One region of the Cobetia sp. D5 genome, then DNA from elsewhere that is predicted to be linked to it. Evidence: predicted binding sites of a transcription regulator. Region 1 holds the regulator's gene; each other region holds the start of a gene.

Region 1 (10,343 bases):
CGCAGACGCATGGAATAGGCCACCGGGTAGACCTTGCCCTTGGTATCGACCACGTCCATGTAGACGGTGTCCTGGTCTTCATAGCGACGCTCGCCTTCGCTGTCCTTCACGTCCAACCTGGCGTAATCGAAGCTCACCAGACCCTTGGCGTAGGTGCCGATCAGGGTGTCATGGAAGACCTTGGAGAATTCGGTGCGCTGCTCAGGAGAGGCGCCCTTGAAGTACTTGCCCATCACGCTGGCGGCGATGTAGCGATAATCCACCACCGGCTTCAGCGCGGAATCCACCAGGGTTTCCAGCTCGTCGACGTTGTCCTTGTAGTAGCTCTCGCGGCTATCGATCTTGGTCGTCAGGCCCTCGACCGTGTCGCGCAGCAGCACGTCCGGCTCCTGCGGGGCGGCCATGGCCAGCGGGCTCAGCGCCATCAGGGCGGACAGGCTCAGCACGCTCAACGGACGAATCAGCTTCTTGAGGCTAGAGGTCATCAGGGTTGCTCCTTGAAAATGTGCATCGTGCTCGAACGTGAAACCGCAGGCACCGAGTCAGGTCTTCCGGTGCATCACACGCGTGCGCCGGATGCCTGCACTTGGATGAACAGCGCATCCAGAATCAACGCTACGAGAATCAGCTCTTCGAAAAATTGGACACGAACTGCTGGATCAACTCTTCCAGCACCAGTGCAGACTGGGTATCGCGAATGGTATCGCCATCCTCCAGCACGTCCGGATCTCCCCCGGTGCTCAGGCCGATGTACTGCTCGCCCAGCAGGCCGGACGTCAGGATGGCGGCGGTGGTGTCCTTGCTCAGCTTGCCACGCAGGCTGCTGTCGAGCTTCATCGTGACACGGGCGTCAAACCACTTAGGGTCCAGCTCGATCTTCTCGACGCTGCCGACGGCAACACCTGCCATCGTGACCTTTGACCGCGCCTTGAGGCTTCCGATCCCTGAGAAGTTGGCATTGAGCACGAAGGTGTCATCGGCCTGCTGGAACGTGACGCCGCTGACACGTAGTCCCAGGAAGACCATTCCCAGGAAACCAGCGAGTATGAACAGGCCCACGCCGAACTCGAGCATGCGGGTACGTTTCATCAAATCTCTCCGAACATGACGGCCGTGAGGACAAAGTCGAGTCCCAGCACCGCCAAAGATGAATAAACCACGGTACGCGTGGTGGCGCGCGAAATGCCTTCCGAGGTCGGGATCAGGTCATAGCCCTGGAAGACGGCGATCCAGCTGACCACCAGCCCGAAGACCAGTGACTTGATGACGCCATTCATGACATCACCGATGAAATCGACGTTCGACTGCATGCTGCTCCAGTAGGCGCCCTCGTAGATGCCCAGCCAGTCGACCCCCACCAGCTTGCCGCCCCAGATGCCGACGACACTGAAGCCGATGGTCAGCAGTGGCAGCGAGACGAAACCGGCCCACAGGCGCGGCGCGACGATGCGCTTGAGCGGATCGACGCCGATCATCTCCATGCTGGTCAACTGCTCGGTCGCCTTCATCAGGCCGATCTCCGCCGTCAGCGCCGATCCCGCGCGCCCGGCAAACAGCAAGGCCGCGACCACAGGCGCCAGCTCGCGCAGCAGTGACAGCGACACCATCTGCCCCAGCGCCTCCTCGGCGCCGAAACCGACCAGAATGGTGTAGCCCTGCAGTGCCAGCACCATGCCGATGAACAGCCCCGAGACCAGCACGATGGCCAGCGACAGCACACCGACGAAGTGCATCTGCCGCACCCACAGGCCGATGCCCTCACGGGACGGAATGCCGATACCGGCCTGCACCAGCAGCATGCCGGCACGCCCGATGGCCGCGATCACATCGATGCTGCTGCGGCCCAGTGACGTGATGGCCCCGAGCGGGCCACGATTCAGACCACTCATGACTCTCTCCTGCGGGTTGCCGATTCGCGACCATCGAGAATGTCGCCGGCGAAGTCCGGGGCGGGGTAATGGAAGGGCACCGGGCCATCCGGCTTGCCGTGGATGAACTGGGCCACACGCGGGTCCGATTCGGCGTTCAGCGCCTCGGGGGTGCCCTGCGCCATCACCTTGCCATCGGCGATCACATAGACGTAATCGGCGATGGTCAGCGTTTCCTTGATGTCGTGCGAGACCACCAGCGCCGTCATGCCCAGCGCATCGTTGAGGCGCCGGATCAGATTGACCAGCACGCCCATCGAGATGGGGTCCTGCCCGGCAAAGGGCTCGTCGTACATGATGAGGTCCGGGTCCAGCGCGATGGCTCGCGCCAGTGCCACACGCCGCGTCATGCCGCCGGAGAGTTCGGCCGGCATCAATTCACGCGCGCCGCGCAGCCCGACGGACTCGAGCTTGATCAGCACGATGTCACGAATCATCGCATCGGGGAGATCGGTGTGGACGCGCAGCGGGAAGGCGACGTTCTCGAACACGCTCAGATCGGAGAACAGGGCACCGCTCTGAAACAGCATGCCCATGCGACGGCGCATGCGAAACAGCTCGCGCCGCGACAGGCCATGCACGTGCAAGCCGGCGATCTCGACGCGCCCTGCCGAGGGCGTCAACTGGCCGCCGATCAACTTGAGCAGTGTCGTCTTGCCGGTACCGGAAGGCCCCATGATGGCGGTTATCTTGCCGCGCGGGATCTTGAGGTCGATGCCGGAGAATATCTCGCGTTCTCCACGGGTGAACCGCAGGCCTTCGACACGAATCAGGGCGTCATCGAGATTGATCTCGCCTGCCGCGCCGCGTGAAGAAGCCTGCGCATCCTGGCCGTCCGCACCCGTCCGGGTTGCGGTCTGACCGGGCAAATCAGTCATAGAAGCATCCGCTGTGAGGGACCTTCGCCGTAACGAGCCACACGCAGTCGGCTCGCGAACAGGTCGAATGTCCGAGTCATGGGATCCAAGGATCAAGTTAGTTAGCGAACATCGTATCCGAACCCACCCCTGTGCCGCCAGTCTCATCAAGGCAACAGAGCCGTGCCGCGGGTGGTGACGCGCTCAACAAAGCGCTCGGCAACACGCTTGACAATGGGAACATGGCCACTGTCTTGCAAAGGATTGGGGGGATGCGTTTAATGGCGCGGTTCCCGGCGATACGCCACCGCCCTGCCCCCTGCCCCGAGAGTTCTGATGCTATATCCCATCCTTGCAGTCGTCATCGGCCTGATTGGTCTTGTCTGGAGTGCTGATCGCTTCGTCGAAGGAGCCGCGGCCACTGCGTGGCGCGCCGGGATGAGCAAGCTGCTGATCGGGATGACGATCGTCTCCGTCGGCACCTCTGCCCCCGAGATCGTCGTCTCCATCATGGCCTCTCTTGATGGCACTCCGGATATTGCGACCGGCAATGCGCTGGGTTCCAACATCGCCAATATCGGCCTGGTGCTCGGCGTCACGGCGCTGATCGCCCCGATTCCGGTGCATTTCGGGCTGGTGCGCCGCGAGCTGCCGCTGCTGCTGGCGGCCACGGCGCTGGGCGGTTATGCGCTGTCCAACAGCGGGCTCGAGCGTCTCGATGGCATCCTGCTGCTGGCCCTGCTGGTCTTCACGCTGGTGTGGCTGTTCAAGGTCGATTCGCCGAGCGAGGCGGAAAGCCAGGATGACGTGCCCGAGATGAGCACCGGACGCGCCATCTTCTGGCTGCTGGTCGGGCTGGCGGTGCTGATCGCCAGCTCGCGTGCGCTGGTGTGGGGAGCGACCGACATCGCCCAGGCACTCGGCGTGCCGGAATTGATCATCGGCCTGACCGTGATCGCCATCGGTACCAGCCTGCCGGAGCTGGCCGCCAGCGTGGCCAGCGCCCTCAAGCGCCATCACGACATCGCCATCGGCAACGTCATCGGTTCCAACCTGTTCAACATCCTCGCCGTGCTGCCCGTGCCAGGCCTGCTGGCGCCGGGTCCGGTGGATGGCAGCGCCATCAGCCGTGACTATCCGGTGATGCTGGGGCTGACGCTGCTGCTGGCCGCGCTGCTCATCTGGCAGCGCCGTGGGCGCATCGGCCGCGGTCCAGGTGTTATCCTGCTCGCCTGCTATCTGGCCTACACGGCCTGGCTTGCCATCAGCCTGACTCGCTGACGGCAGCGTCTTCATCATCGTTTGCCACGCCGCCGCGCGGGATGACACGCCCTTTCCGCGCGGCATGAGCCCTGGCCAACCACAGGCAACAATTCGATCATGACCGAGCCTTCCAGCACCCCGCACGCCACCGCGCCTGGCGCTTCTGCTTCAAGTCAGTCCGCCGCCAGCCAGTCCGCCGCCGATGAGACTCCGGCCAGCCAGGCGGATTTTCGCGCCAGCGCCCGTCGCACCTTCGCCATTGAGGAAGCGGCCATCGCCGCGCTCGAAAGCCATCTCGATGATGACTTCGACCGCGCCTGTCAGCTGATGCTGGCCACCAAGGGCCGCGTCATCGTGACCGGCATGGGCAAATCCGGCCATGTCGCCAGCAAGATCGCCGCCACCCTGGCCAGCACCGGCACGCCGGCCTTCTTCGTCCATCCCGGTGAAGCCAGCCATGGCGATCTGGGCATGATCACGCCGGCCGATGTGGTGCTGGCGCTGTCCAACTCCGGGGAGACCGCCGAGGTCACGGCGCTGCTGCCGCTATTGAAGCGCATGGGCACCCCGCTGGTCTCGATGACCGGCAAGCCCGGCTCGACCCTGGCGCGTGACGCCGAGGCGCATCTGGACACCAGCGTCGCCCAGGAAGCCTGCCCGCTGAATCTGGCACCCACCGCCTCGACCACCGCCGCGCTGGTGATGGGCGACGCCCTGGCGGTGGCACTGCTGGAGGCCCGCGGCTTCACTGCCGAGGAATTCGCGCTTTCCCACCCGGGTGGCAGCCTGGGCCGACGCCTGCTGCTGCGGGTTCAGGACGTGATGCACCACGGCGATGCCCTGCCGCGCGTGGCACTCGGCAGCCCGCTGCGCGATGCGCTGCTCGAGATCACGCGTCAGGGCATGGGCTTCACCTGCGTGATCGATGATGACGACCACCTGGTCGGCGTCTATACCGATGGTGACCTGCGCCGCACCCTCGACCAGCATGGCGATCTGCGCGCGCTGAAGGTCGATGATGTCATGACCCGTGGCGGCAAGACCGTGCGCGCCAGCATGCTGGCCGCCGAAGCGGTGCGCATCATGGAAGAAAACCGCATCAGCGTTCTGGTAGTCTGTGACGAGGATGAGCACCCCATCGGAGCCATCCATATGCACGGCCTGCTGGCCAGCGGCGTGATCTGAACTCCCGCGGGCGTTCGCTGTCTCTGTTCGACGGCAGATCGTCCCGGCAAGACGCCACCGCTCAACGCCCATCAGCGCCGTTCACAGGACAGCGTCAAGCATGCACGGAGTGCGAGGAGAAAGACCATGAGCGACACGAATTCCCTGAGCGAAGAATATCCGCAGGACATCATCGACCGCGCACGCCGCGTGCGTCTGCTGGCGCTGGATGTCGATGGCGTGCTCACCGACAACCGCCTGCACTACGATGCCAACGGTGTCGAGACCAAGTCCTTCCATGTCCAGGATGGCCATGGCCTCAAGCTGGTGCTGCGCAGTGGCGTTCGCGTCGCGCTGATCACCGGCCGCAGCTCGCCGATGGTCGAGCGTCGCGCCAAGGAACTGGGCATTCAGGATGTCATCCAGGGCCGTGAAGACAAGCTGGTCGCGCTGACCGACCTGTGCCGCGAGCACGGGATCGAGCTGGAAGAGGTCGCCTATTGTGGCGATGACCTGCCGGACCGCGAGGCCATTCGTCGTGTCGGTCTCGGCGTCAGCGTACCCAACGCCATGGCCTACGTGATGAGCGAGGCCAACTGGGTCACCTCACGCCAGGGCGGCGATGGCGCCGTGCGCGAGCTCTGTGACCTGCTACTCAAGGCACAGGGCCACTGGGCCTCGGTGCTGGATACTTACCTGCAGGAGTCGCGTCCCTGATGTTACGTCTGCCCCGCCCTTCTCCGCGTCTCTGGCTGATGCTGCTGTTGCTGCTCGTCGGTGGCGTGCTGGCGCTGATCGAGCAGCGCAACAGCCTGGAATCGACCGTCAACGTCGAGGTCGACAGCAGTGAGCCGGATTACTATCTCGACGGGGCAGACATGACACGCTTCGATGCGCGCGGCGTGGCGATCCAGTCCATGACCTCGCCGCATATCGAGCACACGCCAGGCGATGACGTGACCCGGGCGCAGACCCCGAAGATTCGCACCAACGACAGTGAAGACCGCCGCTGGTATGCCACGGGTGACAGTGGCGTGTTGAGCGCCGGCGGCGACACCTTCACCCTCGAGGGCAATGCCAGACTGCGCCAGCCCGATGACCGCTGGACCCTCGATACCGATGTCCTGCACTACAGCCGTGATCAGAATCGCGCCTGGAGTGACGTGCCGGTCGTGATCACCCAGAATGGCCAGCATGTCGAAAGCGACAGCTTCAGCGCCGACCTCTCCCAGGACTCCGCCGTGCTGCAGGGCCGTGTTCGCAGCGTCCTGCAACCCGGCACAGACCAGAGCGAGGCCAGCAAGGAAGCCGAGCGCATCGACTCGGGCGCCGACAGCACCACCTCCGATGATGGGCGCGTCAACAGCACCTTCGAGGCAGCGCCTGCCAGCAGTGAATGAACCCGCCGGGCTGGCCGTCACGCCATGACCCGCGCCGCAACACCTTCTTCTCTGCCGCTCGATGGCATCATTGCTCGGGCGGCGACCCCGTCATGCCAAGGAGCCACCATGACTTCCACGACTCGCAAGCCCTTGACGGCCTGTCGCCAGACCCTCAACAGCGGTGTCATGGCGCTCTGCCTGGCACTGGGCATGTCCACCTTCGCCCCGGCCGCCATGGCGCTGGACAGCGATGCCAGCCAGCCGATCAACATCGCCGCGGACGCCCTGTCACTCGATGACAAGGCCGGTACCGCCACCTACACCGGCCAGGTGGAAATGCGCCAGGGCAGCATGAAACTCGATGCCAGCCGCGTCGATATCAGCCGCGCCGGCAGCGGCGAGATCTCGCTGGTCAAGGCCACCGGCAAGCGTGCCTACCTGGAACAGCAGCCCGCGCCCGACGAGAAACTGGTCAAGGGCTGGGCCGACACTATCCGCTACCATGCACTGGAGCGCCGCGTGGAGCTGGTCGGCAACGCGCGTCTCGAGAAAGGCGATGACACCTTCGAAGGCGGCTACGTGGAGTACTTCCTCGACAAGCGCCAGGTGAACGCCAACAACAGCAAGACGGCACAGCAGACCGAAGGCGGTCGCGTGCACATGACTCTGACGCCGCGCGGCGCCAATGCCAGCAAGGAAAACTGAGTCATGACTGCTACTCCGCGTACGCTGAGCGCTCGCCATCTGGCCAAGGCCTACAAGGGCCGCAAGGTGGTCAAGGACATCTCGCTGGAGATCCGCCAGGGCGACATCGTCGGCCTGCTGGGCCCCAACGGCGCCGGCAAGACGACCTCGTTCTACATGATCGTCGGGCTGGTGCGCGCCGATGCCGGCAACGTCTCCATCGATGACAAGGACCTCTCCGCTGCCGCCATGCATCAGCGCGCACGCGCCGGCATCGGCTATCTGCCGCAGGAGGCGTCGATCTTCCGCAAGCTGTCGGTGGCCGACAACATCATGGCGATCCTGGAGACCCGCAAGGACCTGGATCGCAATGGCCGCAAGGCACGCCTTGAAGAGTTACTCGAGGAATTCAGCATCACGCACATCCGCGCCAGCGCCGGCATGAGCCTGTCCGGCGGGGAGCGTCGTCGGGTCGAGATCGCCCGTGCACTGGCCACCGAGCCGGACTTCGTGCTGCTCGATGAGCCCTTCGCCGGCGTCGACCCCATCTCGGTGGGCGAGATCAAGAGCATCGTGCGCCAACTGCGCGATCGTGGCATCGGCGTGCTGATCACCGACCACAACGTGCGCGAGACACTCGATATCTGTGATACCGCCTATATCGTCGGCGATGGCCAGATCATCGCCCACGGTGATGCGGACTCCATCCTGGCCAACCAGCAGGTGCGCGACGTCTACCTGGGCCACGAGTTCACGCTCTAGGGTCAGCGGCTGCGCTGAGTCCACCGGAGGCGAAAGCTTCAAAAGCCGCTGCGTGATTTTATCGCGTAGCGGCTTTTTCATGTCTGACATCAGACGCATGCATGACGTCCATACCACCTTGGTGGAAACATGGCATGCAAGTTGCTTGAATATTCACGGCAACCACTTGTCAGTGCCCCGAGTCACGGTATAGCGTAGTAAGCACGTTCCTTTGCCGTGAATTGACTGACTCCATGAAACCCACCCTGCAACTCCGCCTCGGCACCTCGCTGACCATGACGCCGCAGCTCCAGCAAGCGATCCAGCTGCTGCAGCTGTCGACGCTCGACCTGCGTCAGGAGATTCAGCAAGCCCTCGAGTCCAACCCCATGTTGGAGCTCGACGAGGACTACGAGTCGCTGGATGTCGTCGAGACACAGGATTCGAGCGAGATCTCCACTGCCGACTCCTCGAGCGAGATTCCCGAGGAATACCCCCTCGACAGTGACTGGTCGGACCTCTACCAGGACCACGCCGGTAGCCTGACCAGCTCCGGCAGTGGCAGCGGGAGCGAAGAAGGGCCGGACTTCGATCGCAATACCAGTGTCGAGAGCCTGCAGGACCACCTGCGCTGGCAGCTGGCGATGACCGACCTCGATGGCCGTGAACGCCAGATGGCAGAGAGCCTGATCGATGCCGTCGACGGTGCCGGCTATCTGAGCCTGTCACTCGACGAACTGGTCGATGGCCTGCGCGGCCAGGGCCTGCCCGGCCTCAAGGCCTCCGAGCTCGAGCAGGTATTGCTGCGTCTGCAGCAGTTCGACCCGACCGGCGTCTTCGCTCGTGACCTGCGCGAATGCCTGCTGCTGCAACTGGCACTGCTGCCGGATGATCTGCCGCTGCTGGCGCAGGCGCGCCGCCTGGTACGTCAATTCCTCGAGGCACTGGGCAACGATGACCGCAAGCTGCTCAAGCGGCGCCTGAGCCTTGACGATGACGAGCTGGACCACGTCATCCGCCTGGTGCGCGCGCTCGATCCGCGTCCGGCATCCGCCTGGGGCGAGCCCGCCAGCGATTACGTGATCCCTGATCTGCTGGTGCGCCATACCCGCCACGGCTGGCAGGTCGAGCTCAACCCGGAAGCACTGCCCAAGCTGCGCATCCAGCCGGAATACGCCGCGCTGATCAAGCGTGCCGACAAGTCCGCCGACAACACCTTCCTCAAGGACAACCTGCAGGAAGCGCGCTGGCTGATGAAGAGCCTGTCATCGCGCAATGACACCCTGCTCAAGGTCGGCCGCGAGATCATGGCGCGTCAGATCGACTTCCTCGAGCAAGGCGAGGAAGGGATGAAGCCGCTGATTCTGGCCAACATCGCCGAAGTGGTCGAGATGCACGAATCGACCATCTCGCGGGTCACGACCCAGAAGTACATCCACACCCCGCGCGGCGTCTTCGAGCTCAAGTTCTTCTTCTCGAGCCAGGTCGGTGGCAGCGGCAGTGGCGACGCCCACTCAAGCACCGCCATTCGTGCCCGCATCCGCAAGCTGATCGCGGAAGAGCCGGCCCGCAAGCCTCTCTCCGACTCACGGCTGGTCGATCTGCTTGCCAGCGATGGCATCGAAGTCGCACGCCGTACCGTGGCCAAGTATCGCGAAGCGATGGGCATCCCCTCCTCCAGCGAGCGCAAGCGTCTGGCCTGACGCGTCACCTGCGGCTGCCATGCCCCCTGCTCTCACCTCTACAATGGCAGCCGCCGCCAACCTCAAGCGCTGGATTGTCCGCTCATCAGCCTCTGACTTCGCGGGCAGTGGTGCGCCTGTCGCGTGCCCTGTAATCCCGGCAACCACTCGTCAATTACCCGTCATGGCCCATGACGGCGCGCAGAATGATGGTAAAAAACCGCCTTTCCGGCAGCGTCATTTACCGTCAATCGCATGTTTTTAAAGTCACTTTTGCGCGTATTGCACCTGGATGACACCCGAAGAACCTCCCGGAACGCCGCTTGCTCCACGCAATCGAAGCGCCTGAAAGGCGACGTACATGCAGGCATTGGCGACGAAAACCCGCCTTCTTGCGCGTCTTTCACGCACCACCCACCAGACGTGCCCTTGAAGTCCACTCCGATACCCCTCACTGAGTTGAAGACAAGCACTGAGCCACGATGCAGCGCAGCGTTGATCTTTGCGCAAAGCTTGGGCATTGTCGGTACAGACGCTCACGACATCTGATGCCACTGGCAAGGGTGCGAAAACATCGCCAGACGGTGGCCGTCAAGCCTGTTGCAGAGCGTCCGATCAGGGTTTGCTCGTAGTCAAAAAGGG
Region 2 (10,343 bases), 840 kb from region 1:
CCCCACACGCCTCAACTTCCCGGTCATCGTTGCAACTCGCTCTCAGTGAAACGAGTTGTTTCTCAAGCGCTTGCAGAGCGGTTATCTGCGACCGCACATGAGAGATGTGATCATCGAGCAAGGTGTTGACGGCGGTACAAGGCTGATGAGGGTCGTCCTGATAGCTCTGTAGTTCGTGAATCTCAGCCAGTGACAGGCCCAGGATTCTGCAGCGACGGATGAAGGCCAGCCCCTCACCATGCTTCTCGGTATAGACACGGTAACCGTTGTCCTGCCGATCAGGCGGCGGCAACAAGCCCTGCTGTTCATAGAAGCGGATCGTCTGTGTTTCGACCCCTACCAACTGCGCCAACTGACCAATGCGCATCAGCCTCCTCCCCAACGGATTCTTTACTCTATTGACCTTATAGTAGCTTTATAGTTTTAAATGGTACCACAACATTGTTCAAGTGGAGTCGTATCATGAGCAAATCCTGTGGTGGCGCCTGTGGCGGTGATGCAACGTCCGCAGCGGATACCGATATACAGGCCTCCTCCGAGGCGCCAGGGAGATGGGTCAGTGTTTATGCCGTGCCGAAGATGGACTGTCCATCAGAAGAACGAATGATTCGCCTAGCCCTGAACGGCTTTGAGGAGATTCGGGCGCTGTCCTTCGACTTGTCGAACCGCCGGCTGAAGGTCGTGCATGACGGCGAGGTCGAGCCCGTCACCTCGAAACTGAAGACCTTGGGGCTAGGCGCCTCGCTTCAGGAAACCGTCGCTGCAAATCCGGAGACCATCAAGGCCGCCGAGTTTTCGGCAGCTTCTGCTAAGCAAGAATCCGGGACCCTGCGCTGGTTGCTCGGCATCAATGCACTTCTGTTCGTGGTGGAAATGACTGCCGGTCTGATCGCCCGGTCCACCGGCCTGATTGGAGAATCCCTGGACAATTTTGCCGATGCGGCGGTGTACGGGCTTGCCCTTTATGCGGTTGGACATAGCGTGAAAATGCAGGTACGTGCCGCGCATCTTGCTGGTGTACTGCAACTGATCTTGGCTGTGGGCGTGCTCGTAGAGGTGGTGAGACGCTTTGTATTCGGTAGTGAGCCTGAATCGCTGGTGATGATGGCTATCGCATTCGTCGCATTGATTGCCAATACCAGTTGTCTGCTGCTCATATCCAAACATCGGGAAGGCGGGGCGCACATGAAGGCAAGCTGGATATTCTCGGCCAACGACGTGGTGATCAACCTGGGGGTCATCACCGCCGGCGCCCTGGTCGCGTGGACCGGTTCCAATTATCCGGATCTGATTATCGGCACCATCGCGGGGGGCATTGTACTTAACGGTGCCAGACGCATTTTGGCGTTGAAGGGTTAAATAATGCTCATTATTGGCAAAAAGCTCTCGCCGTATGCCCTATTGTCCATATCGGGCCTGCTGGCAGCGTCTGATCAGGCTGTAAAGTGGCTGGTGCAGCAATCAATGGCCTATGGCGAGTATGTTTCGGTGACCCCGTTCTTTAACTGGGTGCACCTATGGAACACCGGTGCCGCATTCAGTCTTTTTGCGAATGGTGGAGGCTGGCAGCGCTACTTTTTTATCGGAATCGCGGTAGTGGTCTCGATTTTTCTGATCAAGCTGATCCTTGAAAATCGTCATAAAGGAGAAGCCATCGCTTACAGTCTTATCCTCGGTGGCGCCATGGGCAACCTGATTGACCGGGTCTTTCGCGGCTATGTTGTGGATTCCTTTGATTTCTATTGGCGAGACTGGCATTGGCCGGCCTTCAACCTGGCTGATATTGCAATTGTCCTCGGTGCCTTACTTTTCGTTTCCAGCAGCTTGTTGGGTAAAAAAGCAAACACCAATGCCGAGTCGGATGGATCTGACTGACACCTACGCCTATACAACACCATGACCGAACTTCCCGACAACATCCTTCACCTGCCGCAATACCAAGTACTGGGCTGCAAATCAACCGACGACGAAATGCACTTCCAGGTGGACGTGCCCGATCCCATCGCCTGCGAGGAATGCGGCGTGCAGGGTGAGTTCGTACGGTTCGGCAAGCGTGACGTTCCCTATCGTGATCTGCCCATCCACGGCAAGCGGGTCACTCTCTGGGTGGTCCGCCGCCGATACACCTGCCGGGCCTGCAAGACAACATTCAGGCCCCAGCTACCGGAGATGGTGGACGGATTCCGTATGACACTGCGGCTGCATGAGTACGTGGAGAAGGAATCCTTCAACCACCCCTACACCTTTGTGGCGGCACAGACCGGCCTGGACGAGAAGACGGTGCGCGACATCTTCAACGCCCGCGCCGAGTTCCTGGGGCGCTGGCACCGCTTCGAGACGCCCCGCATCCTGGGCATTGACGAGCTATACCTGAACAAGCGCTACCGCTGCATTCTGACCAACATTGAGGAGCGAACCCTGCTCGACCTGCTGGCCACCCGCCGCCAGGACGTGGTGACCAACTACCTGATGAAGCTGAAAGACCGGCAGAAGGTCGAGATCGTCAGCATGGACATGTGGAACCCCTACCGGGCAGCGGTCAAGGCTGCGCTGCCCCAGGCCCGTATCGTGGTCGATAAGTTCCATGTGGTGCGCATGGCCAACGATGCCCTAGAGAGAGTGCGCAAGGGCCTCAGAAAGGAGCTGAAACCGTCCCAGAGCCGGACTCTCAAGGGAGACCGGAAAATCCTGCTGAAACGCGCTCACGAAGTCTCAGACCGGGAGCGCCTCATCATGGAGACCTGGACAGGCGCGTTCCCGCAACTGCTGGCCGCCTACGAGCACAAGGAGCGCTTCTACGGCATCTGGGACGCCACCACACGGCTCCAGGCAGAAGCCGCCCTGGACGAGTGGATAGCCACCATCCCGAAGGGCCAAAAGGAAGTCTGGAGCGATCTGGTCAGGGCAGTGGGAAACTGGCGCGAAGAGACCATGACCTACTTCGAGACGGACATGCCCGTCACCAACGCTTACACGGAGTCCATCAACCGACTGGCCAAGGACAAGAACCGTGAAGGGCGCGGTTACTCCTTCGAGGTGATGCGGGCACGAATGCTCTACACCACGAAGCACAAGAAGAAGGCACCGACTGCGAAGGTCTCTCCTTTCTACAAGAAAACCATCGGTTACGGACTGCCGGACTTCGCAGAGGAACTCAACTACGGAGTCGATCTATCAACCATCTGAGGGTGGTATCAGATTGATGGGGTGAAGGTGCCCCATCAACCATTAAATCCGTATACCCAAGTTGTCCAGCACACAGGCCAGCGGCGCGTCTCCCCAGGTGGCGTGCGCGCCGTTGATCAGCTCCCGGGTCTGGCGCAAGGCGCGCCGGGACTGGGTATGCACGTCCTCGGCCAGTGCCTGCACTTCCTGTGGCGCATGACGAGCGGCGCGAGTCAGGCGTGCGCTCTGCATCTGCAGATAACTCAATTCCTGGGCGAGGGTGTCGTGCAGTTCCGCCGCCAGATGTCGACGTTCGTTCTTCAGTGCCTGATCCACCGCTGCCTTCCTGTCTTCAGCGTGACGCGCCTGTTGCTGCTGATGCAGTGCCAGGCCACGGCTCAGGGCATCGATGGCGGCGCTCGCGAGCCTCGATTCGAGGGCTTCGGCGGCCGGCTCTCCAAGCCACAACCAGTCATCGCCTGTCGCCTGGCTGTCAGTGGTGTGCGTGAGGGCGATCAATACCCCGTGGGGCTTGCCCGAGACAGCTAGCGGCTGACGGCTGACGTGCGCGTCGTGAGCAATCTGGCTGACGATCTCCAGCAGGGTCTGACGCGTCTTTGCGGGCAGGGCGAGGCCAGTCGGCGCGATCACCTCATGGCGTTGCTGATCGACCCCGCGATGCAGCACGCAGCTCTCGACAGGACGTGAGCAAGCCTGAGTGCCGGCAATCTGCTGGCTGAAGAGGCCCATCCTCTCTCCCTGAAGTTCCCCCCAAAGCTCTCGCAGCAGCTCTCCCAGCAATGATGGCAGCGTCTCCGTGAGGTCAGCGCAGGTGGCGATGCGCAGGGTGATGGCGTCGAGCTTGGGCGTCTCGCGTCTCGCATCGCCGGGGGAGGAGTGCAGTGGGTCGTCGGCTCGGCGTACATCAACCAGGGCGGCCGCCGTTCGTGCAGCAGGCACCTTGCCTTCCTTCCCTGCGCCGAGAATGACTTGCATGCGAGCTCCTCTCTCTACTTCCTGCTTCGGGGTTCTTTCTTCGGGCTTGCGATGTCGCGTCAGCAAGCTTGATGAGCAAGCTTCATGCCAGTGAACGGCTTACCCCTTCATGGGTACCTCTCTTGATGGATTGTCGCGATCTCCACTGTGAGTAAATTTAATTCACCATGAAGAACGTGGTGCGTCGCAGAAGGGGATATGCACCATCCAGGCACATCGGGGAGCTGCTTCACCCCATCACGCGTGCAACGCCGGACCCACTTGCCATGACCACAAGAGGTATCACCACGATGGAGCTTGCAGTCGAGATACCCGCTGCCACGCCGTGCCAGCCGTATCGTTATCGAATACCCGGGCTGGATGCGCTGGCGCTTGAGCTGTCGCCGGGGGACAGCGTGCAGGTGTCATCCGTCGATGGTGCCCAGGCCTGCGAGTGGCTGTTATTGCCGCCAGGGGGGCCGGGAGGGAGAGCACGGGGTGGCACAAGCTGGAGGGGCAGAAGTTGCAGAGGCAGAAGCTGGAGAGCTTGCAAACGCAGTCGATGGACTGACACTCGCGCGCTACGCCAGCATCACCTGTCTGGAAGAACATGCCTTTGCCAGCCAGCCACAAGGGGCAGAAGAGGGTAAGGCCGAGCAGGTGCGAAGCCCGTTCACCCAGCAGCGTCTGGCAGCGCTGGGAGTCGCGCAGGTGCCACTGTCGCAGTGGCAGCGCTTGTCAGTGGCCGGGTTGCCGGCCGAGATTCGCTGGCCGCTGGAAGCGCCTGCCGCGCGCCTGATTCTGTTGGCCCCCGGTGATGACATGTCGATCGATGGTGAGCATCTGGCCACCGAGCTTGAGGTCGCGCACTTTCAGAGCGTGCCCGATCAGGAGCAGTTACCCGTCCCCCTGGCGTCGATCAAGCAGGAGCGGCGAGTCGCGGCGGGCACGGTCGAGGTCTATGAGGTCAAGCAGGGCGAGTGGATCCAGATCATCGATGTGGCGGGTCGCCAGTGCTCCGATTTCGTGGCCTTCGATGCCAATGCCTGGGCGCAGGGGGAAGAGCTGGGGCTGGACGCCGGCGCCACGCGCAGCCTGTCCGGTCATTGCATGCCCAACCCGGGGCTCTACTCCGTGTTCTTCGATCAGCACCTGCATCCGATGCTTGAGGTCGTGCAGGACACGGTGGGGCGCCATGACAGCTTCATGCTCGCCTGTTCGCCGCAGTATTACGAACACCACGGCTACTTCGGCCACGATAGCTGCACGATCAATTTCAACAACGCCCTGTCGGCGTCGCATGGCATTCAACAGCGTGCCAGCTGGCCGGCGATCAACTTCTTCTTCAATGCCTATGTAGAGCCTTGCGGCACCCTGGCGGTGGATGAGCCCTGGTCGCGCCCCGGCGACTACGTGCTGCTGCGCGCCGACCGTGACCTCATCTGCGCCTCATCGGCCTGTCCGGATGACATCGACGCCGCCAACGGCTGGGTACCGACCGATATCCAGGTGCGCATCTACGCCGCTGAACATGATTTCCCCCGTGGGATCGCCTATCGCAATCGGCCCGAGGAATTGCCGCGCATGACACTGCCCACCGCCTTTCATCCCTGCACCTCCGCCTTGACCAAGCAGTTCATCGACTACCACGGCTACTGGCTGGCCACGCATTACGAAGGGTGGGGTGCGCGGGCCGAATATCTGGCCTGCCGCGAGCGGGTCGCGATGATGGATCTCTCGGCGCTGCGCAAGTTCGAGGTCGCCGGCCCCGATGCCGAACGCCTGCTGCAATACGCATTGACCCGCAATGTACGACGGCTCTCCATCGGCGAGGTGGTGTACTCGGCCATGTGTCAGGAAACCGGCGGCATGCTCGATGACGGCACCTTGTTCCGCATGGGCGAACAGACCTTCCGCTGGATCTGCGGTGACCCGGCCAGCGGCCAGCGGCCAGTGGCTCAGGGAGCTTGCCCAGCGCCAGGGCTATCGCGTCACGGTGCGTGACTCCACCCATCAGCTGCACAACATCGCGCTGCAGGGACCGAAGAGTCGTGAGGTGCTGGCGCCGTTGATCTGGAATGCGCGCACCCAGCCTGAGGTGGAAACGCTGGGCTGGTTCCGCTTCATGATCGGTCGTCTGTCGGGACCGGATGGCATCCCGCTGATGGTGTCGCGCACCGGCTATACCGGTGAGCTCGGCTATGAAGTCTGGTGTCATCCCAAGGATGCCCCGGCCGTATGGGAAGCGATCTGGGCGGCGGGTGAGCCCCATGGCATCGCGCCGCTGGGACTGGATGCCCTCGACATGCTGAGAATCGAGGCGGGGCTGATCTTCGCCGGTCATGAATTCTGCCCGCAGACCTCCCCCTATGAGGCGGGCATCGGCTTCACCGTGCCGATGAAGAGCAAGGAGGATGACTTCGTCGGGCGGGCAGCGCTGCAACGCGAGGCGCCGGAATCACGGCATCGCGTGATGGGTCTGAAGATGCACAGCAGCGAGTTGGTCAGCCACGGCGATCTCGTCTATCACGGCCGCTATCCGGTGGGCGTGGTCACCAGTGCCACCCAGTCGCCGCTGCTCGATCGCTCCATCGCGATGTGCCGCCTGGCACCGGACTTCGCAAGCCCGGGAACCCAGCTTGAGATCGGCCAGCTGGATGGCCATCAGAAGCGCCTCGCCGCCGAGGTGGTGACATTGCCCTTCCATGACCCGGAGCGCCTCAAGGTGCGTAGCTGATCTCACTGCCAGGAGGGGAAGCATGAGAGGTGAGTCGCGCGCAATGACTTGCGTATATGCAGCGCCCTGCAAGTCATCTCACGGTGCATGCCGTGGCCGGCATGCCTCAATAACGCCCATCCTCCTCGCAGGGAAGGCTTCATGGGCTTCATATCTGAAGAGGAGTCCTCGGTTTCAAGAATGATGCAGTAAAAACAACGAATTGCTGAGGGTGGCCGATGAGGGTCATCTGGCATGTCGCTTGCTTTATCCAGCAGGTCCCCTTGAAAAACAACAACAACCCCCGGACGGGCAGTGCCGCTTGCACAGTGAGGCGCGCTGATCCACAAGCTCCGGTAAAGGAGAAAAGACGATGGATGAAAAGACGTTGCAAAGCATATTGGATATGCATCAGGCGATGAACATCGAGGTGTTCTATTGGTGGTGTACCGCCATCATGTTCCTGATCCATGCAGGCTTTCTGGCCTATGAGATCGGTGCCTCACGTTCCAAGAATGCCTTGGCATCCGGCATGAAGAACGTGCTGACGCTGGCCTCGATCATCCCCGCCTTCTACTTCGTGGGCTGGTGGATCTACAACGCCTTCCCCAACGGGCTGATCCCCATCGAGGCGTCCGCCGCTCTGCCGTGGAGCGCGAGCATGCGTCCGGACGCCGATGACATGGGCACCGGCATCTTCTTCGCCGCCTTTGCCCTGTTCGGCGCGACTACCGGTTCCATCCTGTCGGGGGCGGTGATCGAACGCATCCGCCTGGGGGCCTTCCTGATTCTGGCGGTGATTCTCGGTGCCGGTGTCTGGATCATGGCGGGCGCCTGGGGCTGGCATCCGGATGGCTGGATGCTGCACAAGCTGGGCTACCACGATGTCGGCGCCGCCGGTGTGGTGCACGCCGTGGCCGGCTTCTTCGCGCTGGGGGTGCTGCTCAATCTGGGCGCGCGCATCGGCAAGTACAGTGACGATGGCAAGCCGCAGGTGATCGCGCCGCACAACATGCCGATGACCCTGATCGGCCTGATGCTGATCATCGTCGGTTTCTTCGGCTTCCTCGGCGGCTGCATCATCTTCAACACCGGTGACATCGGCTGGACCACCATCTACGGCAATCGTACCAACCTTTCTGCCTTCGCCTTCAATACCCTGATGGGCTTCGGTGGCGGCGTGATCGGTGCCTATCTGTCCTCGCGTGATCCCTTCTGGACCATGTCCGGTGCGCTGGGCGGCATCATCACCGTCGCGGCGGGGCTGGATCTCTACAACCCGGGCCTGGCCTTCGTGCTGGCGGTCACCGGTGGCGCCCTGATGCCGAAGATCGGCGCACTGCTCGAGAAGCGTGGCCTGGATGACTCCGTCGGCGCCTTCGCGGTGCATGGCTTCTGCGGCTTCTACGGCGTGGTACTGGTGGGCATCTTCGCGGCCGGCTTCCCGAATGTCGGCGAAGGCGTGCCGGACGTCTCCTTCACCGGCCAGCTGACCGGCGCGGTGGTGATGGCGCTGACGGGCTTCATTCCGGGCTGGGGCGTGGCCTATCTGCTCAAGAAGTTCAACCTGCTGCGCGTACCGCCGCATGTCGAAGTACTGGGGCTGGACCTGTTCGAAGTCCCGGCCAAGGCCTACCCGGAGAGCATGGCAACCGAGTCATCTTCGAGTGTGCCGGCACGTTCCGGTGGGGTGGTCGCGGCGCCGATGGACAAGCGCCCGGACATCAGCTGAGCCCTGGTAGCTGAGTCCCGGTGCACCTTCTGAAGGGGCCGGTCTGTCGAGATGATGTCGAGATAAGCGCTGACTGGCCCCGTTATTGCAGTACTGGTAGACCGAACCGATATCCGCTTTCGCAAGGAGTCTTGCAATGGAAACTGTCGATACTGTGGTACACGCAGGCAACTACGCCTTCTTCTTCAGCAACTCTGGTGCCGTGGCGGTGTGCCTGCTGGTCGCCGCTGGCGTCTGCATTGCGCTGAGCGCCAACATCCTGCGCCACGAGAAAGCGTCCTTCGAGAGCAAGAAGACGCCGTGACCCTCAGGGCATCAAGACCGGCATATCAAACGCCGCAGCGCTCAGCGCTGCGGCGTTTTTGATAGGTGCCATTGCACCCGATTGGCTTTGCGCGAAGAGAGTGTGGCGTGCGTCACGCAGTCGTCACCTGAGAGCTTGATAATGGCGGCCCCTCAAGGTGGCACTCATGGAACGCGCGATAGCATGAAACTGATTCATCTGACCGATACCCATCTGGTCGCCCCTGACAAGCGACTTTACGGGCTGGACCCGCGTGCACGGCTGGCGGCTGCCGTCGCCGATATCAATCTGCACCACGGCGATGCTCAGGGTGTGATCATCAGCGGTGACCTGACCGATCGCGGTGAGCCGGCCGCCTTCGAGGCGCTGCGTGAGGTGCTGGAAGAACTGTCGATGCCGTATTTCCTCGGCATGGGCAATCACGATGCGCGTGAGACTCTGCAGGCCGCCTTCCCGGAGCTGCCCTGTGATGACGGAGGCTTCGTGCAGTATGCGCATGCCTTCGGCCCCGGCACCGATGATTGCGTGCTGGTGATGCTCGATTCGGCCGTCGCGGGGGAGCATGGCGGTCTGCTGTGTGAGTCCCGCCTGGCGTGGCTGGATGCCTGTCTGGCTGCGCATCACGATCGCCGTATTCTGCTGGCGCTGCATCATCCGCCCATGGCCCTCGGTATCCGCTACATGGATGGCATCCGCTTGCAGAATTCACAGGCGCTGCATGACGTGATCCAGCGGCATGGCAACGTCGAGCACTTGCTGTTCGGGCATGTGCATCGTCCGGCCAGCGGTGTCTGGCGAGGGCTCTCGTTCTCGACCCTGCCGGGCGTCAATCATCAGGTCGGGCTGGATCTGGTCTCCGCGGCGGATTGTCTTGCAGGCAGTCATGAGCCGCCGGCCTATGGCGTGCTGATGATAGGCGAGGAGCAGATCGTCAATCACCTGCACCTCTACATGGATGACAGTCGCCGCTATTTCTTCCACGACACGCTCGAGGCCGCCCAGTCGCTGGAGGCGCTCGATGAATTGATCGCTCTGCAGCGCGATGAGCGGATTCCGACTCGCGAGCGCGAGCCGTTGAGCAATACCTTGCAGGCAGCTGAGGCAGCAAAAGAATGAACAAAGCGTTATATGTCTTTGATTTTGATGGTGTGATTGCCGACAGCCTGACACTGTGCCTCAAGGCCTGTGCGCATGCGGCGCACCTGGAAGGGCGGACGATCGTGCTGGAACGCGACAGCTGGGAGTCGCTGGACAACGTGACCTTCGAGGAGATGGCGCGTGTGCAGGGCTTCACGGGCGAGGCCGTCGCGCGCTTTGCCGCGCATGTCTTTGCCTATACCCGCCAGGCGGCGCCGCCGGCGGTCTTCACCGGCATGCGCGAGGCCTTGTCGGCACTCGCCGAGCAGGGCGACGTCATGGTGCTGTCGGCCAATCACAGCGAGATGATTCGT
Region 3 (10,343 bases), 360 kb from region 1:
GCGCTGCTGGACGCCACGCTCAAGGGCCTCGGCCTTGCCCAGATTCCCGACTATTACGTCGCGCCCCATCTGGCCAGCGGCAAGCTGATCTCGGTGCTGGATGAGTACCAGGTGCGCGATACCGGGGTGTGGATCGTCTATCCCCGCCACCGCCACCTCTCGCCCAAGGTGCGCCAGTTCGTCGACTTCATGGTCGAGCGCTTCGAGGGCGGCATCCCGGGCCTTGACGCATGACGCGCCGCCGCGGATGAGCTGCCGAATTGATGAACGAACAAGTTGATGAGCGGATAAGTTGATGAGCCGACGAACGACAGACGGGCTGCCAATCGGCAGCCCGTCTGTCATTGCACTCACCATGCTCATCAGCGGCGTCAGGCGCGCTGCGCCCCGCTGCCTGGCACCGCCTCGGGCAGATGCACCGGCGGCGCCTTGACCAGCAACTTGCTGGCCACGAAGTAGACCAGCGCCCCCAGCAGCGAGCCGGTGAACCAGCCGTAGTCGTAGAACCAGGAAAGCCCGGGCTGCGAGAAGCTGATCACCGTCAGCCCCACCGGCACGAAGAAGGCGATGAAGCCCGCCGGATTGAAGGCCGGATAGGTGCTGCCATCCAGATAGAGTGCCGGCAGATCAAAGGACTGACGACGGATCACGAAGTAGTCGACGATCATGATCCCCGCGATCGGCCCCAGCAGACTCGAATAGCCCAGCAGCCAGTTGGAATAGAGGCTCTCGAGACTCACGTCCGAGACGATCCAGCCCATCTTCTTGATCAGCTCGAAGCCCATCAGCAGCACCCCGACCAGCCCGGTCAGCAGCACGCCGCGCGTCTGGTTGATCAGCTTCGGCGCGATGTTCTGGAAGTCATTGGTCGGCGAGACGATGTTGGCCGCGGTATTGGTGGAGAGCGTCGCGATGATGATCAGCACCATGGCGATGGCGACCCAGCCGGGGCTGTCGATGCGACCGATCAGGTTGACCGGGTCGGAGATGGTCTCGCCCACCAGCGAGCTGGACGCCGCGGTCAACACCACGCCGAGCGCCGCGAAGAAGAACATCGTCAGCGGCAGACCGATGATCTGACCGAAGATCTGGTCCTTCTGGCTCTTCGCGTAACGACTGAAGTCAGGAATGTTCAGCGACAGCGTCGCCCAGAAGCCGACCATCGCGGTCAGGCCCGCCATGAAGTAGCTGGCCACGCCATCGCCTTCGGGACGATTCGGCGGCTGGGCCAGCAGCTCGCTGATCGAGGTATGCGGCAGCGCCCACACCATCAGGCCGACGCCCACCGCCAGCAGCAAGGGCGCGGAGAGTGTCTCCAGCCACTTGATGGATTCCGCGCCGCGAATCACCACGAACAGGTTGAGCGCCCAGAACACGAAGAAGCCGATGACCTCGCCTACCCCGCCCAGCGCCTTCCAGTCGGCCGAGAGGCTCGACAGCAGCAGGTGGATCGCCAGGCCGCCGAACATCGTCTGGATACCGAACCAGCCACAGGCGACCACCGCGCGAATCATGCATGGCACGTTGGAGCCGATGATGCCGAAGGAGGAGCGTAGTACCACCGGGAAGGGAATCCCGAAGCGCGTGCCGGGGAAGGCGTTGAGGGTCAGCGGAATCAGTACCACCAGGTTGGCGACCAGAATCGTGAACAGCGCCTCGCCGACGCTCAGGCCGAAGTAGGCGGTCAGGACGCCACCCAGGGTATAGGTCGGCACGCAGATCGACATGCCGACCCACAGTGCGGCGATGTTCCAGCGCGACCAGGTGCGCTCGGCACTCCTGGTCGGCGCGATATCCTCGTTGTAACGCGGGCTGCGGGCGACATCCTGTGCCACCACCAGCTCGATCATTTCCTCATTGCTGCGCACCATGTGCGAGCGCGTCTGTGTCGGGGCCATGAGTCCTCACCTATTCAGCTGTTGTTATTGTTGAGGGTGATGCACTGCGCTTGCCTTGTGTCACTTGTCGTTTCCTGTCTTCCTCACCTTCTCCGTCGCTTTCCTGACTCCTCTTCGCACCTCCCCGTTCGGCACACTTCTTCAGGCACACTTCATTCGGCACTGCATGCAGAAGATTCTGATGCAGAAGATTCTGCGGCAGACGAATCTGCGGCAGACGAATCTGTGGCAGGCCGTGTAGAAGAAACACCTTGCGCAGTTAACGTGCAAAACCCTGTGGCAAATCGCATGCCGCCGGCCGGATTATTGCCGATAAATCAAACCTGTCTTGCAAGACAACTTGAGATGCAATGGCGCGTATTTTCATGCATGACGCCTGTCAGGTGGCGACAAGCCGTGTTCGCGCCAACTGTCAGTATGGTCAGGTTCCAAGCTGGTGCAAGGCGGTCTTGCGCAATGCCCCCACAAACGGTCACAAGCCACTGTTGTGCATCGTCTTTTCCTTTGAAAATCGCGTGAACCATGCTGATTATGCAGGCACCACAATGGTGAAATATGGCCTTTTCTTGAATAAAAACTCTTTGATAACAACAAGATAAATCCACAAGACTTTATTTGACACTTCATCTTGCCGAACGCGGGAACACTGTCTAATGTTCATTAAGCTGACTGGTGAGACAGGATTTAAATCGGACCTTTCCTGACCCACGATGCCTGCCAGCGGCATGCAGACTTGCCAGGCAGGCGGCGTGTTTTTCCTGGAGCCATTTCGCGCTATCCCTGCCCACCCGTTCAGTCCACCAGCACTCATTGAAGACAACAACAACCGGCGCCAAGCGCCCGATGAGGAAGACATGTCGAACGATTCCCGCATCTCCTATACCGAGGATGCCGGCAAGCTGCGCTGCGCCGTCATCCAGATGGGACTCAACGTCTCCACCGACCTCGAGCCCGCGCAGATCCGTGATGCCATGAACGAGGCCCACCTGCCGCTGATCGACCGGGCCGGTGAGGCAGGCGTCAAGATCCTGTGCTTCCAGGAAGTCTTCAATCAGCCCTATTTCTGCCCGAGCCAGGATGCCAAGTGGTATGCCGCCGCCGAGCGCGTGCCCGACGGCCCCACCGTCACGCTGATGCAGCAGTACGCGAAGAAGCATCAGATGGTGATCATCGTGCCCATCTACGAGGAAGTGCAGCCGGGGGTGTACTACAACACCGCCGCCGTCATCGATGCCGACGGCAGCTATCTGGGCAAGTATCACAAGACCCACATCCCGCAGGTGGCGGGCTTCTGGGAGAAATTCTTCTTCAAGCCGGGCAAGTCCGACTGGCCGGTCTTCGACACCGCCTACGGGCGCATCGGCGTCTACATCTGCTACGACCGCCACTTCCCGGAAGGCTGGCGCGCATTGGCGCTCAACGGCGCCGAGATCATCTTCAATCCCTCCGCCACCGTCGCGGGCCTCTCCCAATATCTGTGGGAGCTGGAGCAACCCGCCTCCGCCGCCGCCAATGGCTGCTACATCGCCGCCATCAACCGCGTCGGCCATGAACAGCCCTGGGATATCGGCGAGTTCTACGGCTCCTCCTACTTCGTGAATCCGCGCGGCCAGATCGAAGCCCAGGCCAGCGCCACCGAGGATGAGCTGCTGATCCACGACCTCGACATGTCGATGGTGCGCGAGGTGCGCAACAACTGGCAGTTCTTCCGCGACCGTCGCCCCGATGCCTATACCCGCCTCACCGATGGCGAGTGACGGACTGACGACCCGCACGACAACAACAAGACGACCTGACACTCAATGCCGGACAAGGCCGCGCGATGCGGCCGGGAGAGATTCATGGCAATCCTGATCAAGGGCGGCAGCATCCAGACCCACGAAGAGCGCTACACCGCCGATGTGCTGTGTGACGGCGAGACCATCACCGCCATCGGTACCGACCTGGACGTCCCGGACGACTGCGAGGTGATCGACGCCAGCGGCTGCCTGGTGATGCCCGGCGGCATCGACCCGCACACCCACATGCAGCTGCCCTTCATGGGCACCGTGGCCAGCGAAGACTTCCAGACCGGCACCGCCGCGGCACTGGCCGGTGGCACCACCATGATCATCGATTTCGTGATCCCCTCCCCCCAGCAACCGCTGATGGAGGCCTATCACACCTGGCGCGAATGGGCCGAGAAGTCGTGCTGCGACTACAGCTTCCACGTCGCCGTCACCTGGTGGGACGAGAGCGTCAGCCAGGACATGGCGACGCTGGTCGCCGATTACGGCGTCAACAGCTTCAAGCACTTCATGGCCTACAAGAACGCCATCATGGCGCCGGACGACACCCTGGTCTCGAGCTTCGCACGCTGCCTGGAGCTGGGCGCGATTCCCACCGTGCATGCCGAGAACGGCGAGCTGGTCTACCACCTGCAGCAGAAGCTGCTGGCCGACGGCATCACCGGCCCGGAGGCGCATCCGCTGTCGCGCCCGCCGCAGGTCGAGGGCGAGGCCGCCAGCCGTGCCATCCGCATCGCCGGCACCCTGGGCACGCCGGTGTATCTGGTCCACGTCTCCACCGCCGATGCGCTGGAGGAGATCCGCTACGCCCGCGAGCACGGTCAGCCGGTCTACGGCGAGGTGCTGGCAGGCCATCTGCTGATCGATGAAGAGGTCTATCAGAACAAGAGCTGGGAATTCGCGGCCGGCCACGTGATGAGCCCGCCGTTCCGCTCGCTGGAGCACCGTCAGGCACTGTGGGGCGGCATCCAGTCCGGAGACCTGCAGACCACCGCCACCGATCACTGCTGCTTCTGCGCCGAGCAGAAGGAAATGGGCAAGGACGACTTCTCGAAGATTCCCAACGGCACCGCCGGGGTCGAGGACCGCATGGCGATGCTGTGGCACGAAGGCGTCAACACCGGGCGTTTCTCCGCCGAGGACTTCGTCGGCCTGACCTCCACCAATGCCGCGAAGATCTTCAATCTCTATCCGCGCAAGGGTGCGATCCGCGTCGGCAGCGACGCCGACATCGTGGTCTGGGACCCCAACGCCGAACGCACCATCTCGGCCAAGACCCACCACCAGAACATCGACTTCAACATCTTCGAAGGCCGCACCGTCAAGGGCATTCCGCGTCACACCATCAGCCGCGGCGACTGGGCCTGGCGCGATGGCGAACTGCATGCCAAGCGCGGCCACGGCCAGTATGTCGAGCGTCCGGCCTACCCCAGCGTGTTCGACCAGCTCAAGGCCCGCGCCGAGAGCAACGTCGTCAGCGCCGTGGATCGCAGCTGACGGTCGGCGAACGACCCACCTGAGACCAGTACGACACGGCTGAGACCAGTACGGCACGACTGAACGACGGCCTGGCGGCGCACCTGACGCGCTGCCGGTCCCTTAGCACTTCCAAACAAGCCGCTGCCAGTCCCTGAGCGCAACCCGACTCGCCTGCAAGACCAACAACAACGACCCCGCGCCTGAGCGCGGGCAGGAGCCACACCGTGACCACATCCTCCACTCCTTCCCACTGGGCCCCGAGCGGGCTCGCGGAAGAGGCGCTGAGTGCGCGTTTCACAGACCTGCATCCGGCGCTCAGCAAGCGCCAGGCCTTCATCGAGAGCTCGCGCTGTCTGTACTGCTACGATGCACCCTGCATCAAGGCCTGCCCGACCAGCATCGACATCCCGACCTTCATTCGCCGTATCCACGATGACAATCTCGAAGGCGCCGCCAGCGAGATTCTGGATGCCAATATCCTCGGTGGCAGCTGCGCCCGCGTCTGCCCCACCGAGATCCTCTGCGAGCAGTCCTGCGTGCGCAATCAGGGCGATGAGTGCCAGCCGGTGCTGATCGGCCTGCTGCAGCGCCATGCGCTGGACAACGCCCAGTTCGAGGCCCATCCGTTCACGCGTGGCGCCAGCACCGGCCGGCGTATCGCGGTGGTCGGCGCCGGGCCTGCCGGGCTTTCCTGCGCCCATCGTCTGGCGCGTTTCGGCCACGACGTGGTGATCTTCGAGGCCGAGGAAAAGGCCGGCGGCCTCAACGAATACGGCATCGCCCGCTACAAGCTGACCGATGACTTCGCCGCCCGCGAAGTCGAATTCCTGCTCGAGATCGGCGGCATCGAGATCCGCCACGGCCAGCGCCTTGGCGACAACCTGGCGCTGGCCTCCCTGACACGCGAATTCGACAGCGTCTTCCTGGGCCTCGGCCTTGGCACCAGCCATGCCCTCGGCCTGACCGGCGAGGATGCCAGCGGCCTGATGGCGGCCACCGACTTCATCAAGGTGCTGCGTCAGAGTGGCGAGCTGAACGCCCTGGCGGTGCCCAGACACGCCGTGGTGATCGGCGCCGGCAACACCGCCATCGATATCGCCGTGCAGGCCAGGCGCCTCGGCGCGCAGACGGTGGACCTGGTCTACCGGCGTGGCGAGGAGCAGATGTCCGCCACCCATCACGAGCAGGAAATCGCGCGCGCCAATGGCGTGATGATCCACACCTGGGCACGCCCGCTGGCGCTCGATGTGGCAAACGATAGTGATAGAAGCGAAGAAGGTGATGACGCCGCGCTCAGCGCGATGCAGTTCGCGCGCACGCGGGTCGAGGATGGTCGCCTCGTCGATACCGGCGAGACCTTCGCGCTGGCCTGCGATGGGGTCTTCACCGCCATCGGCCAGGGCTTCGATGACGCGAGCCTGAGCGATGCGCATGCCGCAGGGCTGGCCCGCGAGGGGGCCAGGATAGAGGTGGACGAGATGCTGCGCACCAGTCTGCCCGGCGTCTATGCCGGCGGTGACTGCATCGCCCGCGGGCAGGACCTCACCGTTCAAGCCGTCGCCCACGGCAAGCTGGCCGCCGAGGCCATCCATCACGATCTGATGCTCAAGGTGGAGGCCGCCTGATGACCATTCATACCCCGCTCAATGACGACAACGCCCGCCCGGCAGGTGCTGGATCAAGTGCTGAAGCAAGTGGCGATCACGTCGCCAGCTACAAGGCCGATCTGTCGGTCAACTTCGCCGGCATCCGCGCCCCCAACCCCTTCTGGCTGGCCAGCGCCCCGCCCACCGACAAGGCCTACAACGTGGTACGCGCCTTCGAGGCCGGCTGGGGTGGCGTGGTCTGGAAGACCCTCGGCGAAGACCCGGCCGCGGTGAACGTCTCCTCCCGCTACTCGGCGCACTATGGCCCGAATGGCGAGGTCAGCGGCTTCAACAACATCGAGCTGATCACCGACCGTTCGCTGGAGATCAACCTGCGCGAGATCACCCAGGTCAAGAAGGACTGGCCGGACCGCGCGCTGATCGTCTCGCTGATGGTGCCGTGCGAGGAGGAGGCCTGGAAGACAATCCTGCCGCAGGTCGAGGCCACCGGCTGTGACGGCATCGAACTCAACTTCGGCTGCCCCCACGGCATGCCGGAACGCGGCATGGGCGCGGCGGTGGGCCAGGTGCCGGAGTATGTCGAGCAGGTCACGCGCTGGTGCAAGACCTACAGCTCGCTGCCGGTGATCGTCAAACTGACGCCCAACATCACCGACGTGCGTGAACCGGCCAAGGCCGCCTGGCGGGGTGGCGCCGATGCCGTCTCGCTGATCAACACCATCAACTCCATCACCCACCTGGATCTCGACCGCATGGTCGCGCATCCCATCGTCGGCGACCGCAGCACCCACGGCGGCTATTGCGGCAGCGCCGTGAAGCCCATCGCACTGAACATGGTGGCCGAGATAGCGCGCACGCCAGAAACCGCCAACCTGCCGATTTCCGGCATCGGCGGCATCTCCAACTGGGAGGATGCCGCGGAATTCATCGCCCTCGGCGCGGGCAGCGTGCAGGTGTGCACGGCGGCGATGCTGCACGGCTTCCGTATCGTCGAGGAGATGAAGGACGGCCTGGGGCGCTGGATGGACAGCAAGGGCTATCAGCGTATCGACGAGTTCTCGCGCGCGGCGGTGCCCAACACCACCGACTGGAAGCAGCTGGACATGAACTATCAGGTGATCGCCCGCATCGACCAGGACAAGTGCATCGGCTGCGGACGCTGCTATATCGCCTGCGAGGACACCTCGCACCAGGCCATCATGCATCTGGCCAAGGACAACGGCACCGCCCGCTATGAGGTGAAGGACGCCGACTGCGTGGGCTGCAACCTGTGCGAGATCACCTGCCCGGTCGAGGACTGCATCACCATGGAAGTGCAGGACACCGGCAAGCCATACATGAACTGGATGGAGGACCCACGCAATCCGCATCGCGCGGCCTGATACCTGATCGCGTGACGCAGGTAGCAATAGATGGGAACCAAAAAAAGGGGCTGCCAGCAATGGCAGCCCCTTCTTGATTGGCTTGATGATCCGCCAATGATGACCATGATTAGCTTAATGGCAATGAAATCATGAAATCACCTGCTGACTCAGGCAGACAATCCGACACCTTTCAGCAGCACCCGCGTCACGTTCTGCACCGCCTGCTCGAACTCCCGATCACTCAGCGCCTTGCCCTGATTGAGCACCGCGATCTGGTGATCGAAGTCGGCGTAATGCTGGGTGCTGGCCCAGATCATGTACAGGTAGGCAGAGGCATCGACGTTGTCGATGCGGCCCTCGCCGATCCACTGACGCAGGCGTGACTTCTTCATCTCGGCCCACTCGTCGAGCCACACCGTCAGCTCTTCGCCCAGCACCGGCGCGCCCTGCATGATCTCGCTGGCCCACACCTTGGAGCCATAGGGGCGCTGGCGCGAGTGCATCATCTTGGCGCGAATGTAGGTGGAGAGCACCAGCTGCGGGTCGTCGTAGGCCTCGAAGCACAGCGCATCTTCCTTCCACAGCGCCAACAGGCCATCGAGCACCGCGCGATACAGCGCTTCCTTGGTGCTGAAGTAGTAATGCAGATTGGACTTGGGCAGCTCTACCTCGGCGGCAATATCGACCATGCTGGCGCCGACATAGCCCTTGAGAGCGAAGATCTTTTCGGCGGCGAGCAGGATGCGGCCGACATTATCCTTGCGAATCTGAGACTTGCGAGTGGTCATGCGATCCCCTGACGCGGTGCTGGCAGTGCGATGAGAATATCACAACCGCACTGCCAACATGTCTGAGCCGTCAGGTTTGCCCTGTCATCCGGCAAAGGAGATGGCGACTTATCTATAAGTGCTGTGCAATCCCGCGCCAGCGCGGATCGGCAAGAACCGCGCCCGCGACATCACTCGAAGACCGCGCCATCGATGAAGCCATCCGCCGGCATCGGCACCTGCCCCGCCTCGCCGCTCAGCCACCAGGGCGCCGGATGCGTGCCTTCACTGCGCTCATCCGCCACCGGCACCACCATGCCCAGCTTGCGGGCCGCCGTGCGGTAAAGATCCGGTCGCACACAACGTGTCAGCGTCGCCTCGAGATCCTCGTCATTGAAGCCCTGCAGATGCCCCCAGCGCTGCATCTGGGCGATGTACCAGCGTGTCTGGGAGCGCCACGGGAAGTTGGCCGCATAGCGATGGAAGATGGTCCAGCCGGGATTGTGCTGCTGGAAGTCGTCCACCGACTGCTCGACATCGACGTCTTCCAGCCCGCGCGTCACCACGCTCATCGGTACCTCCGGCATGCCCTCTTCGTGCAGCCACTCGGCGGCTCTGGCCCGATTGCCGGGGCGGTCCAGCCAGGCGCAGGCATTGAGCAGCGCGCGAATCAGCGCCTGATGCGCCAGCGGATGCTGCTCCGCCCAGTCCTCGCGCACGCCCAGCACCTTTTCCTGCCCGAAGCGCCAGATATCGTGACTGCCCGCCACCACCTGCCCCATGCCCTGCGCCGCCGCCAGGCTGTTCCAGGGCTCACCGACACAGAAGCCATCCAGCGCTCCGCTGGCCAGCTGCGCCGCCATCAGCGGCGGCGCCACGGCGCGCATTTCGACGTCGCGGTCCGGATTGATGCCGCCCGCCGCCAGCCAGTAACGCAACAGATAACGGTGCGAGGAGAACGGGTGCACGCTGGCCAGCTTGAGCAGCGGCTCGCCGCGCTGCTTGCGCTCGTGCACATGCGCCGCCAGCGCCTTCGCGACCTGCAACGGACTGGAGAGGTCGTGGCCGTCCTCGCCGAGCGTGGCCATCAGCGCGCGCGACAGCGTGATGGAGTTGCCGCCCAGATTCAGTGTCATGGCACTGATCACCGGCGTGGCGCGGCCATCCAGCCCCAGCGTCGAGGTCAGCGGCATCAGCGCCAGCATCTGCGCCCCCTGCAGCACGCCGGTCTGCAGGTCATCACGCAACGCCGCCCACGAGGGTTGCCACTTGAGTGTCACCGCCAGCCCCTCCTCGCGGAAAAGCCCCAACTGCTCAGCGACCACGAAGGGCGCGGCATCATTGAGTGGCATCAGGCCCAGCGTCAGCTGATGGCCATTCAGGGGTACATCTGTGGGCATCACGCACACCTCTTGAACGATCGAGAGAGAAGGACAGTACG

What was found. The regulator sigma-54, encoded in region 1, starts transcription at its own class of promoters, with help from an activator protein. The targets are predictions, from matches to a motif close to TGGCACNNNNNTTGCTNT.
Region 2: U0O11_RS07000 (ammonium transporter) is a predicted target of sigma-54. The motif match lies at 7,108-7,125, and genes of this name have one in related genera.
Region 3: U0O11_RS02065 (NCS1 family nucleobase:cation symporter-1) is a predicted target of sigma-54. The motif match lies at 2,151-2,168, and genes of this name have one in related genera.

Annotation. Positions count from the first base shown of each region.
Region 1 is NZ_CP142020.1:812,069-822,411, reverse strand. Features, by position in the region: gene U0O11_RS03475 (MlaC/ttg2D family ABC transporter substrate-binding protein) at 1-485, opposite strand, end outside; gene mlaD (outer membrane lipid asymmetry maintenance protein MlaD) at 625-1,089, opposite strand; gene mlaE (lipid asymmetry maintenance ABC transporter permease subunit MlaE) at 1,089-1,889, opposite strand; gene U0O11_RS03460 (ABC transporter ATP-binding protein) at 1,886-2,806, opposite strand; gene U0O11_RS03455 (calcium/sodium antiporter) at 3,122-4,066, shown strand; gene U0O11_RS03450 (KpsF/GutQ family sugar-phosphate isomerase) at 4,166-5,233, shown strand; gene U0O11_RS03445 (KdsC family phosphatase) at 5,360-5,929, shown strand; gene lptC (LPS export ABC transporter periplasmic protein LptC) at 5,929-6,612, shown strand; gene lptA (lipopolysaccharide transport periplasmic protein LptA) at 6,721-7,299, shown strand; gene lptB (LPS export ABC transporter ATP-binding protein) at 7,303-8,040, shown strand; gene U0O11_RS03425 (RNA polymerase factor sigma-54) at 8,274-9,722, shown strand.
Region 2 is NZ_CP142020.1:1,651,912-1,662,254, forward strand. Features, by position in the region: gene cadR (Cd(II)/Pb(II)-responsive transcriptional regulator) at 1-367, opposite strand, end outside; gene U0O11_RS06970 (cation transporter) at 463-1,359, shown strand; gene lspA (signal peptidase II) at 1,363-1,875, shown strand; gene U0O11_RS06980 (ISL3-like element ISPpu12 family transposase) at 1,897-3,186, shown strand; gene U0O11_RS06985 (histidine kinase) at 3,229-4,161, opposite strand; gene U0O11_RS06990 (DUF1989 domain-containing protein) at 4,639-6,144, shown strand; gene U0O11_RS06995 (aminomethyltransferase family protein) at 6,068-6,877, shown strand; gene U0O11_RS07000 (ammonium transporter) at 7,230-8,588, shown strand; gene U0O11_RS07005 (hypothetical protein) at 8,725-8,892, shown strand; gene U0O11_RS07010 (phosphodiesterase) at 9,076-10,008, shown strand; gene U0O11_RS07015 (HAD family hydrolase) at 10,005-10,343, shown strand, end outside.
Region 3 is NZ_CP142020.1:450,503-460,845, reverse strand. Features, by position in the region: gene U0O11_RS02070 (LysR family transcriptional regulator) at 1-234, shown strand, start outside; gene U0O11_RS02065 (NCS1 family nucleobase:cation symporter-1) at 372-1,898, opposite strand; gene U0O11_RS02060 (hypothetical protein) at 2,249-2,497, shown strand; gene U0O11_RS02055 (nitrilase-related carbon-nitrogen hydrolase) at 2,753-3,655, shown strand; gene hydA (dihydropyrimidinase) at 3,740-5,182, shown strand; gene U0O11_RS02045 (NAD(P)-dependent oxidoreductase) at 5,389-6,789, shown strand; gene preA (NAD-dependent dihydropyrimidine dehydrogenase subunit PreA) at 6,789-8,153, shown strand; gene U0O11_RS02035 (TetR/AcrR family transcriptional regulator) at 8,303-8,923, opposite strand; gene U0O11_RS02030 (CmpA/NrtA family ABC transporter substrate-binding protein) at 9,094-10,302, opposite strand.